Regions from separate parts of the Caballeronia sp. INML3B genome, predicted to be linked through region 2. Evidence: predicted binding sites of a transcription regulator. Region 2 holds the regulator's gene; each other region holds the start of a gene.
What was found. The regulator HrcA, encoded in region 2, represses chaperone genes, less so after heat shock. The targets are predictions, from matches to a motif close to TTAGCACTCNNNNNNNNNGAGTGCTAA.
Positions count from the first base shown of each region.

Region 1: a site for HrcA is predicted at 1,959-1,985, ahead of NCS58_RS30030 (co-chaperone GroES). Genes of this name have one in related genera too.
Region 3: a site for HrcA is predicted at 1,955-1,981, ahead of rpoH (RNA polymerase sigma factor RpoH). Genes of this name have one in related genera too.

Region 1 is NZ_JALQDI010000073.1:204,236-208,414, forward strand. It holds gene groL (chaperonin GroEL) at 1-1,606, opposite strand, end outside; gene NCS58_RS30030 (co-chaperone GroES) at 1,639-1,929, opposite strand; gene NCS58_RS30035 (ABC transporter substrate-binding protein) at 2,281-3,102, shown strand; gene NCS58_RS30040 (amino acid ABC transporter permease) at 3,186-3,917, shown strand; gene NCS58_RS30045 (amino acid ABC transporter permease) at 3,914-4,179, shown strand, end outside.
Region 2 is NZ_JALQDI010000002.1:134,002-138,180, reverse strand. It holds gene hemH (ferrochelatase) at 1-960, opposite strand, end outside; gene hrcA (heat-inducible transcriptional repressor HrcA) at 1,081-2,097, opposite strand; gene NCS58_RS02905 (NAD kinase) at 2,283-3,179, shown strand; gene recN (DNA repair protein RecN) at 3,215-4,179, shown strand, end outside.
Region 3 is NZ_JALQDI010000001.1:450,774-454,952, reverse strand. It holds gene leuA (2-isopropylmalate synthase) at 1-672, shown strand, start outside; gene NCS58_RS02135 (nuclear transport factor 2 family protein) at 689-1,072, opposite strand; gene NCS58_RS02130 (acyloxyacyl hydrolase) at 1,118-1,684, opposite strand; gene rpoH (RNA polymerase sigma factor RpoH) at 2,045-2,980, shown strand; gene nagE (N-acetylglucosamine-specific PTS transporter subunit IIBC) at 3,111-4,179, opposite strand, start outside.

The sequences.
Region 1 (4,179 bases), on a different contig from region 2:
CGCCCGGCGCGGCGGGCAGCGGCGCGTCCTTGGGCGCTTCGTGCACGGTGGCATCGGTCGTGAGCAGGAGTCCTGCAACCGATGCCGCGTTTTGAAGCGCGGTGCGCGTGACCTTGGTCGGATCGAGCACGCCGGATTCGACCAGATCGCCATATTGACCCGTCGCCGCGTTATAGCCGAAGTTGCCGCTGCCCCCCGAGACCTTCGCGACGACCACGCTTGCTTCTTCGCCCGCGTTCGACACGATCTGACGCAGCGGCTCTTCGAGCGCACGCAATACGATCTTGACACCCGCGTCCTGATCGGGCGTCGCGCCCTTGAGCGCGGAGATCGCCTGCTTCACGCGGATGAGCGCGACGCCGCCGCCCGGCACGATGCCTTCCTCGACCGCCGCGCGGGTCGCATGCAGCGCATCGTCGACGCGGTCCTTCTTTTCCTTGACTTCGATTTCCGTCGCGCCGCCGACCTTGATCACGGCCACGCCGCCCGCCAGCTTCGCCACGCGCTCCTGCAGCTTTTCGCGGTCGTAGTCGGAGGTGGCTTCCTCGATCTGCGCGCGGATCTGCTTCACGCGTGCTTCGATGTTCGCGCTGTCGCCCGCGCCGTCGATGACGGTCGTGTTCTCCTTGCCGACTTCTATGCGCTTCGCCTGCCCCAGCTCCTGCAGTGTCGCTTTCTCGAGCGAAAGACCGGTTTCTTCGGAAATGACCTGACCGCCGGTGAGAATCGCGATGTCTTCCAGCAGCGCCTTGCGGCGGTCGCCGAAGCCCGGCGCCTTCACCGCGACGGTCTTGAGAATGCCGCGAATGTTGTTGACGACGAGTGTCGCGAGCGCTTCGCCTTCGACGTCTTCCGCGATGATCAGCAGCGGACGGCCGGCCTTCGCGACCTGTTCGAGCACCGGCAGCAGATCGCGAATGTTCGATACCTTCTTGTCGTGCAGCAGGATATACGGCTCGTCGAGCGCGGCGACCTGACGGTCCTGATTGTTGACGAAGTAGGGCGACAGATAACCGCGATCGAACTGCAGTCCTTCGACGACATCGAGTTCATCGTCGAGCGACTTGCCGTCTTCCACCGTGATGACGCCTTCCTTGCCCACGCGATCGATCGCTTCCGCGATGCGCTGCCCGATCGACTCCTCGCCGTTGGCCGAGATGGTCGCGACCTGGGCGATCTCCTTGCTCGTCGTGGTCGGCTTGCTGATCTTCTTCAGCTCCTCGACGGCGGCGATGACGGCCTTGTCGATGCCGCGCTTCAGATCCAGCGGGTTCAGGCCGGCGGCCACGTACTTGTTGCCCTCGCGCACAATCGCCTGGGCGAGCACGGTCGCGGTCGTCGTGCCGTCGCCGGCGAGATCGCTGGTCTTGGATGCCACTTCCTTGACGAGCTGCGCGCCGATGTTTTGCAGCTTGTCCGCGAGCTCGACTTCCTTCGCCACGGAGACGCCGTCCTTGGTGACGATCGGCGCGCCGAAGCTGCGCTCCAGCACGACGTTGCGGCCCTTCGGACCGAGCGTGACCTTCACTGCATTGGCGAGAATGTTGACGCCCTCGATGAGCTTCGAGCGCGCGTTATCCGAGAAAACGATGTCTTTTGCTGCCATGTCGTTCGACTCCTTGTATCTGATTCTTCCCTTCAGCGATTCACGACCGCGACGATGTCTTCTTCACGCAGGACGAGCAATTCATCGCCATCCACCTTGACGGCTTGTCCCGCGTATTTGCCGAACAGCACGCGCTCGCCGACCTTGACGTCGGGCTCGACGCGCTTGCCGTCGGCGTCGCGCCGGCCAGGACCGACGGCGAGGATCTCGCCCTGATCCGGCTTCTCGGCGGCGCTCTCGGGAATCACGATGCCCGACGCGGTGCGCGTTTCCTGATCCAGACGCTTAACGATCACGCGATCGTGCAGGGGGCGCAGACTCATTCGCTCTTTCCTCCAACCTGGTCTCTGAATTGGCACTCCTCGAAGCGGAGTGCGACGGAGTTGCGAGTATAAGAAGCGGCTCCGCGCGGCCCAAATAAGCGTTTCGCAGATCGATAGCGCGAGGGCGCGTATGTGCTATCGAGGTCGCCGAGGCGCGCGTCCGGCATCATCGCGGGGCCGAGCCGACGCAGCCGCGTTCGCGCGACGCAGTCCGCCAAATCTCGCGACCTGCTTTTGACCTGAGAAAAACTTCGTTCCCTTGCGCACTCCGCGCCGATAGAGTGCGTGCCTCGCCATCGCACCGACGCACGACAACGGTGCACCGGCCCAACGAACGAAGGAATCTCATCCATGAAAACCAGGACCTGGGGTGCGGTGCTCGCCGCACTGCTGGTGCTCGCATCCAATGCCGCGCACGCGGATCGTCTGGACGACATCAGGAAGGCCGGCGTGCTGCGCGTCGCGGCGTTCGACAGCAACCCGCCGTTCGGCTTCGTCGATCCGAAGGACAATCAGATCGTCGGGCTCGATGTCGATTACGCGCGCGCCGTGGCGAGGAGCCTGGGTGTGAAGCTCGAAGTGCAGCCGACCAATCCGGCCAATCGCATTGCGTTCCTGAAGTCGGGCAAGGTCGATCTCGTCTTCGCCAACTTCACGATCACCGACGAGCGCAAGAAGGAAGTCGATTTCAGCACGCCGTATTTTGCATCGGGCACGCAGTTCATCGCGAAGAAGGGTGTGCTCAAGTCGCCTGATCAGATCAACAGCCTGCGCATCGGCGCGGACAAGGGCACGACCAACGAACAGCAGGTGCGTGCGAAGTTCCCGAACGCGACCATCGTCGCCTACGATGACACGCCCTTTGCCTTCGCCGCGCTGCGCACGGGCAACGTGCAGGCGATCACGCAGGACGGACCCAAGCTCGTCGCGCTGCTCGCGCGCGTGCCGGACAAGGCGAGCTACGAGATTCCCCCCTTCACGATCTCCAACGACTACGAAGGCGTCGGCGTGCCGAAGGGCGAAACGCGTCTGCTCGATGCCGTGAACGGCACGCTCACCAGACTCGAGGCGGACGGCGAGGCGGGGCGCATCTACGACAGGTGGTTCGGACCGAAGAGCGCCGCGCCGCTGCCCCGCCTGTTCAAGATCGGCGATCCGCAGAAGAGCAGCTGATCCCCGTTGCCGCGGTCGATGCCCGGGTCGCGTCTCAACATCGCACCGCCCGGGCTTCACGATTTCCGTTCTATGGGTCGATCATGCAAGGCTGGCTTGAACCGAAGTATCTCGCGTGGCTGGAGCAGGGCACGGCCGTCACGCTGATGCTCTCCGCGTGCGCGGGCATTTGCGCGACACTGCTCGGCTTCGGGCTGGCGGTCGCGCGCACGTCACGAAGCGCTGCGGTCGCGCGGGTCGCCGCGCTCTATGTCTTCGTGTTTCGCAATTCGCCGCTGCTCGTGCAGCTATTGTTCTGGTATTTCGGCGCGGCCGCGTTGCTGCCGTCGGACTGGATGACCTGGCTCAACGCGCCGCATGCGGCGAAGCTCGGTATTCTCACGCTACGCTGGCCGAGCTTCGAGCTGTTCGCCGGCTGGATCGGCCTGACGTGCTACACGACGACGTTCATCGGCGAGGAGTTCCGCGCCGGGATGCGCGGGGTGGGCCATGCGCAGGAACAGGCCGCCGCGGCGCTCGGCATGAGCCGCTATACGGCGCTGCGCTACGTGATCCTGCCGCAGGCGCTGCGCATCGCGACGCCGCCGCTCGCGGGGCAATACATGAACGTGGTGAAAAACTCGTCGCTCACCATGGCGATCGGCGTCGCCGAACTCTCGTACATGTCGCGTCAGGTCGATACGGAGACCTTCAAGACCTTCCAGGCGTTCGGCACGGCCACGGTGTTCTACGTGCTGACCATCGCAGTCATCGAGGTGGCGCTGGTTCTCTGGCAGCGCACGGGTGCGCGCGCGCTGCAACGGGGTCATGCATGAGCGGGTTCGAGTGGTTTCCCTCGCTGCGCTATCTGCTGCTGGGCGCATTCCCTGCCGGACCGTTGGGCGGCATTGCGCTGACCGTGGCGCTCTCGGTCGCTTCCGCGCTGCTCGCCGCGATGGTGGGTCTCGCGGGCGGCATCGCGCTCGCCATGACGCGCGGCGCCGCGCATCTGATGCTCACGGCGGTGGTCGCGTTCTTCCGCGCCATTCCCGTGCTGATGCTGATCTTCTGGACCTTCTTTCTGATGCCGGTGGTGCT
Region 2 (4,179 bases):
GGGAATCCGGTGGAAATGCCTGCCGCCAGCCTTCAGGAATTCGTCACGCACCTCGATGCCGATTTCCTCGATCGTTTCGAGGCAATCCGCCGTGAAGCCGGGACAGAACACGTCCACGCGCGCGACGCCGCCTGCGCCGAGCTCCATGACCGTCGGCGCAGTGTACGGCTGAAGCCACTCCGCGCGGCCGAAGCGCGACTGGAACGTCACGCGACACTCCACCGGCGTGAGCCCGAGTGCGGACGCGAGCAGCGAGCCGGTCAACTGGCATTGGTCGTGATACGGATCGCCGAGATCCATCGTGCGCTTCGGCACGCCGTGGAAGCTCAGGACGAGCTTGTCGCCCGCGGCGAAATCGGGCTGGCCGTGATGCCGCCAGTAGTCGCGCACCTGCTCCGCAAGCGCGGCGATGTATGCCGGATGATCCGCGTAGTGGCGGATCGTGCGGATTTCCGGCTGATTGCGCACGCGCTTGAGCGCGGTAAAGGCATCGTCGAACGCGGTGGCTGTCGTGGACGATGAGTATTGCGGATACATCGGCAAAAGAAGGATGCGATCGGCGCCTTCGAGCTTCAGCTGATTCAGCATTGCGCCGATGCCGGGCGAACCGTAGCGCATCGCATAGTCGACGATCACGTGATAGTCGTTCGCCGCGAACAGCCGCCGCAGGCCCTCGACCTGCTTTTCCGTATGCACGCGCAGCGGCGAGCCTTCGGGCATCCATACTTGAGCGTATTTCTTCGCCGACGCGCGTCCGCGAAACGGCAGGATCAGCCCGCGCAGAATGACCTGCCACACGATCGAGGGTATTTCGACGACGCGCGGATCGGAAAGGAATTGCGCCAGATACTTGCGCACCGCCCGCGGCGTGGGCGCGTCCGGGGTGCCGAGATTGATCAGCAGCACCGCGACGCGATGGGAAGCGCTGGGCTGCGAGGGCAACTCGAGGTCGAAACGCATAGGGCAAGCGGGCCGGAAGGGACGTCGAAAAGGTGAAGACCATTATAGCGGCGGGTCCACGAGCGCATCATTGGCCGAATGGCCTAGTGGCGCAGCCTTGCGTGCCGCGCCAAGATGGCGCTACTGGTGGCTGAGCGACATCGAGAGCAGGCGCGCGGTGATGTCCACGATCGGAATCACGCGGTTGTAGGCCATGCGTGTCGGGCCGATCACGCCGAGCGTGCCGACGATCTTCCCGTTGACCTCGTACGGCGCCGTCACGACGCTCATTTCCTCGATCGGCACGAGATTCGACTCGCCGCCGATGAAAATCTGCACGCCTTGCGCGTGGCTCGAAACATCCAGCAATTGCAGGAGGCTCGTCTTTTGGTCGAACAAATCGAAAAGCTTGCGCAGCCGCGCCATGTCGGACGAAAGGTCCGCCACTTCGAGCAGGTTGCGCTCGCCGGAAATGAGCACGGTGTCCGTGGGATCCGTCTCGGCGGTGCTCGCGACCACGGCCGCCTGCATGAGCGCGGTCATGTCGCCGCGCAACTGATCGATTTCCTCGCGCAGGCGCCGGCGCACTTCGTCGAAGGACAGGCCCGCAAAATGCGCGTTGATGTAATTGGAGGCTTCGACGAGCTGCGACGGCGAGTAGTCGCGCTGCGTCGCCATCATGCGGTTCTGGACATCGCCCTCGGGCGTCACGATGATGAGCAGAATACGCTTGTCGGACAGCCGCATGAACTCGATCTGCTTGAACATGTGGCTGCGGCGCGGCGTGAGCACGACGCCCGCGAACGACGACAGATTGGACAGCACGCTCGCCGCCGCCGCGACGATTTTCTGCGGCTCCTCGCCCTGCAGCCGGGTCTTGACCGCGGTGGTCATGGCTTCGTCTTGCGGCGCTTCTACAGTCAGCATCGTATCGACGAAGAGCCGGTAGCCGCGCGGCGTGGGAATACGTCCCGCCGACGTATGGGGGCTCGCGACGAGGCCGAGCTCCTCGAGATCCGACATCACGTTGCGGATCGTCGCGGGACTCAGTTCGAGACCGGAATGGCGTGATAGCGTGCGCGAACCGACCGGCTGACCTTCGGCGATATAGCGCTCGATCAACGTCTTGAGGAGGGTTTGTGCACGTGGGTCTAGCATGGGGAAATTTTAGCTCAACGAGTCGGGGGGCGGCGAGCCGCGCCGCGTGCGCTGCGTTCAACGTCCGCTCCATTCTAGCGAGAAACGACGGGCGTGCCGCGCAACGTCGCGCGGTCCCGTCGCAGCACGACCGTCCAACCTGGCCCACGGTTCTTTTCGATCTCTGACTATGGTGTAATGCCGGCATGGAAATTGGCCAATTCAAGACCGTCGCCCTCGTGGGGCGCACCAACACGCCAGGCATCGAGGCGCCGCTGAGATCGCTCGCCGGTCTTCTTGCGCAGCAAGGCTTCGAGGTCGTGTTCGAGGCGGGCACCGCGAAAGACGTCGGTGTGACGGAGTTTCCCGCGCTGTCCATCGCGGAGATGGGTGCGCGCGCGGACGTCGCAATCGTGCTCGGCGGCGACGGCACCATGCTCGGCATCGGCCGACAGCTCGCCCCCTACAAGACGCCGCTCATCGGCGTGAATCACGGGCGGCTCGGCTTCATCACGGACATTCCGCTCAAGGCGATGCAGGAAATCGTCCCGCAACTGCTCGCCGGCCAGTTCGAGCGCGAGGAGCGCAGCCTGCTCGAAGCGCGCATCGTGCGCGACGACAAGCCGATCTATCACGCACTCGCGTTCAACGACGTCGTGGTGAATCGCAGCGGCTTTTCCGGCATGGCGGAGCTGCGCGTGTCGGTGGACGGCCACTTCATGTACAACCAGCGCTCGGACGGCCTGATCGTCGCGACGCCGACGGGCTCGACCGCTTACGCGCTGTCGTCGGCGGGGCCGATTCTTCATCCTCAGTTGCAAGGCTTCGTGCTCGTGCCGATTGCGCCGCATTCGCTGTCGAACCGTCCGATCGTGCTGCCTGACGATTCGAAGGTGACCATCCAGATCATCGGCGGACGGGACGTCAACGTGAATTTCGACATGCAGTCCTTCACCGCCGTCGAATTGAACGACGCGATCGAAGTGCGGCGCTCGAAGCACACGGTGCCGGTGCTGCATCCGGTCGGCTACAGCACTTACGCGACGCTGCGCAAGAAGCTGCACTGGAACGAGCATCCGTCGCAGGACGCCTCTTCGCTCTGAACTAACTTCTCGTCTTCCCCTTTCCCGAAGCGTCCATGCTCCGTCATCTTTCCATTCGAGATTTCGTCATCGTCGCCACGCTGGATATCGATTTCGATCCAGGTTTCACGGTCTTTTCGGGAGAAACCGGCGCGGGCAAGTCGATCCTGATCGACGCCCTCGCGCTCACGCTCGGCGCCCGCGGCGACGCGAGTGTCGTGCGCACGGGCCAGGCGCGCGCCGATATCACCGCGGAGTTCGGCACCCATCCTTTGGTGACGCGCTGGCTGGACGAGCACGCGTTGGCGCAAGACAGCGACTCGGTCATGCTGCGCCGGGTGATCGATTCGGGCGGCCGCTCCCGCGCGTTCATTAACGGCACGCCCGCGACGCTCGCGCAGCTTCGCGAAGTGGGTGAAATGCTCGTCGACATCCACGGGCAGCACGCGCATCAGTTGCTGATGCGTCCCGACGCGCAGCGCGAACTCTTCGACACGCACGCGCAGTTGCTCGACACCGCCGGCGCGGTGAGTCGCGCGTGGCGGGCCATGCGCGACGCGCAGCAGGCCGTCGAGGCCGCGCAAAGCCGCGACCGCGAGCTGCAACTGGAGCGCGAACGCCTCGCGTGGCAACTGAGCGAATTCGACAAACTCGCGCCGCAACCGGGCGAATGGGAAGAAGTGAGCGCGGAGCATCATCGGCTGTCGCATTCGGCGAGTCTCATCGACGGCGTGCAGGGCGCGCTCGGCGCGCTTTCGGAGTCCGACGAGGCCATGATCTCGCAGCTCGGCACGATCATCTCGAAGGTGCGCGGCCTCGCCGATATCGATCCCGCGCTTAATGACGTGCTCGCGTCGCTCGAACCGGCGGAGATCCAGTTGCAGGAGGCGTCGTATTCGCTGTCGCATTACGCGCAGCGGCTCGAACTCGATCCCGACCGGCTCGCGCAAGTCGAAAGGCGCATGGATCAACTTCACTCGACGGCACGCAAGTTCCGCCTTCAGCCCGAAACGCTGCCCGA
Region 3 (4,179 bases), on a different contig from region 2:
GACCTCGTGTTCACCGCATTTTCGGGTTCGCATCAGGACGCAATCCGCAAGGGTCTCGCGCAGCGCGTACCGGGCACGATGTGGGAAGTGCCGTATTTGCCGATCGATCCCGCCGATCTCGGCCGCAGCTACGATGCCGTGATTCGCGTGAACAGCCAGTCCGGCAAGGGCGGCTCGACTTTTCTGCTCGAACGCGGGCTCGGCTTCACGCCGCCGCGCCGCGTGCAGATCGAGTTCAGCCACGCCGTGCAGCAGATCACCGATGCATCCGGCGCCGAAATCGGCGGCGACGCGATCTGCGAGCTCTTCAAGCGCGAATATTTCGATGCCGGCGGGCCGGTTTCGCGGGTCGATGTATCGACGTTGTCGGTGTTCGGAAAGCGCGTCACGGTTGCACCGCCGGCGAGCACGACGAGCGGCGATGCCTACGCCCAGACGGTCGCCGCAGCGCTCGGCGTGGACGCGAACGTGAACTGGTTCGAGACGGCCCTGACGGCGAGCGGCGACACGGCGGCGTTCGTCGGCTGCCGCGTCGGCGAGGGCCAGACGCGCTTCGGCGTCGCCGTACATGCGAATCCGGCGCTCGCAGTCGCCGATGCGGTCGTGAGCGCAGTGAACCGCTCCGGGCGCGTCGCAGAGAATGTGCGGCAGGACGAAGCCGTAGAAGCCTGACGAACGGCGCGCGTGGCTATTCGAGTGCCACGCGCGTCGCCTGCAGCGCGAGCAGTTGCCATTGGCCCTCGGTCTGCACGTGGACGGCGGTATAGGCGATCGGAAATAGCAGCGCGCCGTTCTTCGATTCCATCTCGACCAGCGCGCGGCCCGAGACGAGGCACGTATCGCGGCCGGCGGGCAGCACGTCCTGCGACTGAATCTCGATCTGCCGGTAACGGCGGCGACCTGCGGTGATCGCGTCGATGAACTGGCGCTTCGTTTCCCGCTTGCCGTTCGTATGGACGTAGCTGACGTTTTCGGCCAGCAGCGCGTCCAGCGCCGGGCCGTCGCCGTCGACCATCGCACGGAAGCGGTCGCGCTCGAGGCCGCGAATGGCCTCAATGGTTTTTGCCGGCATCTGTCGAGTCCCCTTGTGTCGAGGAACCGATGCACCGGCGCCTCGTCAGAAGTTGTATTGCAGATATAGCTGGCTGAAATTTATACCAGGATTCGGCTCTTTGATACCGCCGTTCGACAGATGCTGGAAGCGAAAGCCCGCCTGATAGTTCTGCTTCGCGCCGAAGATCATGCCGACGCCCACCATGTCGGCGAACTGGAACGCCGTCGCGACGGAGAAATCCTCCGTGATGCGCGTATGCGAAAGCAGCCGCACGCCGACGCCCGCCTCGATGAACGGCCGGAAATAGCCGGAGCTTTTTACGAAGCGCACGACCGGCGTAATGCCGAATTCCCAGATGTTCGGGTGGACGGCATTGTCCTCGGTCGTGTGCCAGTAGGACACGTGACCTTCGCCGATGAGCGTGAAGTGGAACCCGCCGATCTCCCACCACGTGAGGCCAGGATCCCAGGCCACGCCGAGGTCGGCTTTCTTGATGTCGCGATCGGCGACGCCGCCTGCAATCTGAAGGCCGAATCGATCGGCATGCGCTGCCGCCGACGCCAGGCCGAACGCCGTGCAGATCGCCACGCGGAAAAGCGTGCGATGCCACGAACTCTTGTTTTTATGCATGAGCACCCCATGTTCTCGGATGACGGGCGTGTTTCACGAAGAGCATTGTCTCGCCGAATTCTAGTGACCTTTTTCAGTACTTGCAGGAAACGCAGCCGGCCACCCGGTTTGTTGAATTTTCTTTCGCCCGAGCGCGTAAGAGCGGTAAAGAATTCGACGCATGCCCTGTACCGGTAGATTCTTCCGTTTATGATGCAACGGACTGTCCTATTGATCCCGCAAATTCGATAGTATTTGTGGGAACTCTCACATTCCCCTCTCCTCTAACACTTAGCACTCGTTGAACCGGAGTGCTAATATCATGTCTGACTTCCGCTGCTGTTAAGCGGCGAATGAATTGTTGATAAGGAGCTTATGAGCGTGACCAATGCGATGACCCTACCGAATGTTGTGAGCTCGGCACCTGCCAAGGCATCTTCGGCAGGCGCGCTGACGTACGCACAGTCGTCGATGCTGACCGGCCAGATCGGCAACATCGATTCATACATACAAGCAGTGAACCGTATTCCGATGCTTTCGCCGGCAGAGGAACGTCAGTACGCCACCGAGTTCCGCGAGCAGGGCAACCTGAACGCCGCGCGTCAGCTTGTGCTTTCGCACCTGCGCCTCGTCGTGTCGATCGCCCGTAACTATCTAGGTTACGGACTGCCGCACGCGGATCTGATCCAGGAAGGCAATATCGGTCTGATGAAAGCCGTGAAGCGCTTCGACCCCGAGCAAAACGTGCGCCTGGTGTCGTATGCAATGCACTGGATCAAGGCCGAGATTCACGAGTACATCCTGCGCAACTGGCGCATGGTGAAGGTCGCAACGACGAAGGCGCAGCGCAAGCTGTTCTTCAACCTGCGCAGTCACAAGACCAGCCATTCGGCGTTCACGCCGGACGAGATCGACGGTCTCGCCAACGAGTTGAAGGTGAAGCGCGAGGAAGTGGCGGAGATGGAAACCCGCTTGTCGGGCGGCGATATCGCCCTCGAAGGGCAGGTCGAGGACGGCGAGGAAGCGTTCGCGCCCATCGCCTATCTGGCGGACTCGCACAACGAGCCGACTAACGTCATTGCAGCGCGCCAGTTCGACAAGCTGCAAAGCGACGGCCTTGCCGAAGCGCTCGAATCGCTGGATGAGCGCAGCCGCCGCATCATCACGGCGCGCTGGCTCGACGTGCAGGACGACGGTTCGGGCGGCAAAACGCTGCATGAACTGGCGGACGAGTTCGGCGTATCGGCGGAGCGTATTCGCCAGATCGAGGCGAGCGCAATGAAGAAGATGCGCTCGGCGCTGCACGACTTCGCGTAACACCTGACTGTGTCGTAACAAAAATTGCAAAGCCCGCCGTCGATGAGACGGCGGGCTTTTTCTTTGACCTTGCGCGAAAAGCAAACGGCACCCAGAGGGTGCCGCCCGCTTTCAAGCATGGTCTATTGCATCACGCCGGCATCGGCGCTGCACCGCCGCCGCTACCCGACAACCGCGCGGAAAGCTGCGTGGCATAACGCTGCGCCGCCGCGCCCACGACGATGTGGAACGTATCGGCCGACACCCACGCCACATCCAGCGACGACAAACGCTGACGATCGACCGACGACGGATCACGCACGACCACGCGCAGGCGCGTCTGGGCGACCGCATCGAGCGATGCGACATTGGTCGCGCCGCCGAACACGGCGAGCCAGCGGAACGGGTCCGGATCGAGCGGGCCGGGCGTCTGATCGACGCTCACCGCTGCCACGGCCGGTTGCGCCGGCGTCGACGATGCGGGCGTTGCGCCGCGCGTCGACGAGTGCTCGAGCTCGCTGCGGATTTCATCGGCGATCAGGTCCGCTTCCGGTCCGATGATCACCTGCACGTTGGTCGCGCCGCGCTTGAGCACGCCACGCGCGCCGATGGTCTTCAACTGCGGCTCCGACACTTTCTCCGAATCCACCACCGACAAACGAAGACGCGTCGTGCAGGCATCGACGAGCGTCAGGTTGGACGCGCCGCCGAGCGCCGCGACGTACTTTGCAGCGCGCGTGTTCGATGCCGCCACCGCCGCGCCCGGAACCGGCGGAATCAGGCCGCCTGCGACGGTCGTGTCGGCGTCGGTTTGCGCATCGGTCGTGGCCGGCTCGCGGCCCGGCGTCGCCATGTTGAACTTGCGGATGAAGAAGCGGAACAGACCGTAGTAGATGATGAAGTAAACGACGCCGACGACGAGCGCCATCCAGCCGCGCTGCGACAGGCCGTAGTTCAGCACGTAGTCGATCGCGCCCGCCGAGAACGTGAAGCCCAGATGGATGCCGAGCGCCGAGCAGATAGCGAGCGACAGGCCCGTCAGCACCGCGTGGATCGCGTAGAGAACCGGCGCGAGGAACATGAAGCTGTACTCGATCGGCTCGGTCACGCCCGTCAGGAACGCGGTCAGTGCCATCGAGAACAGCAGGCCGCCGACGATCGCGCGGCGCTCCTTCGGCGCCTCATGGAACATCGCGAGGCAGGCTGCCGGGAGACCGAAC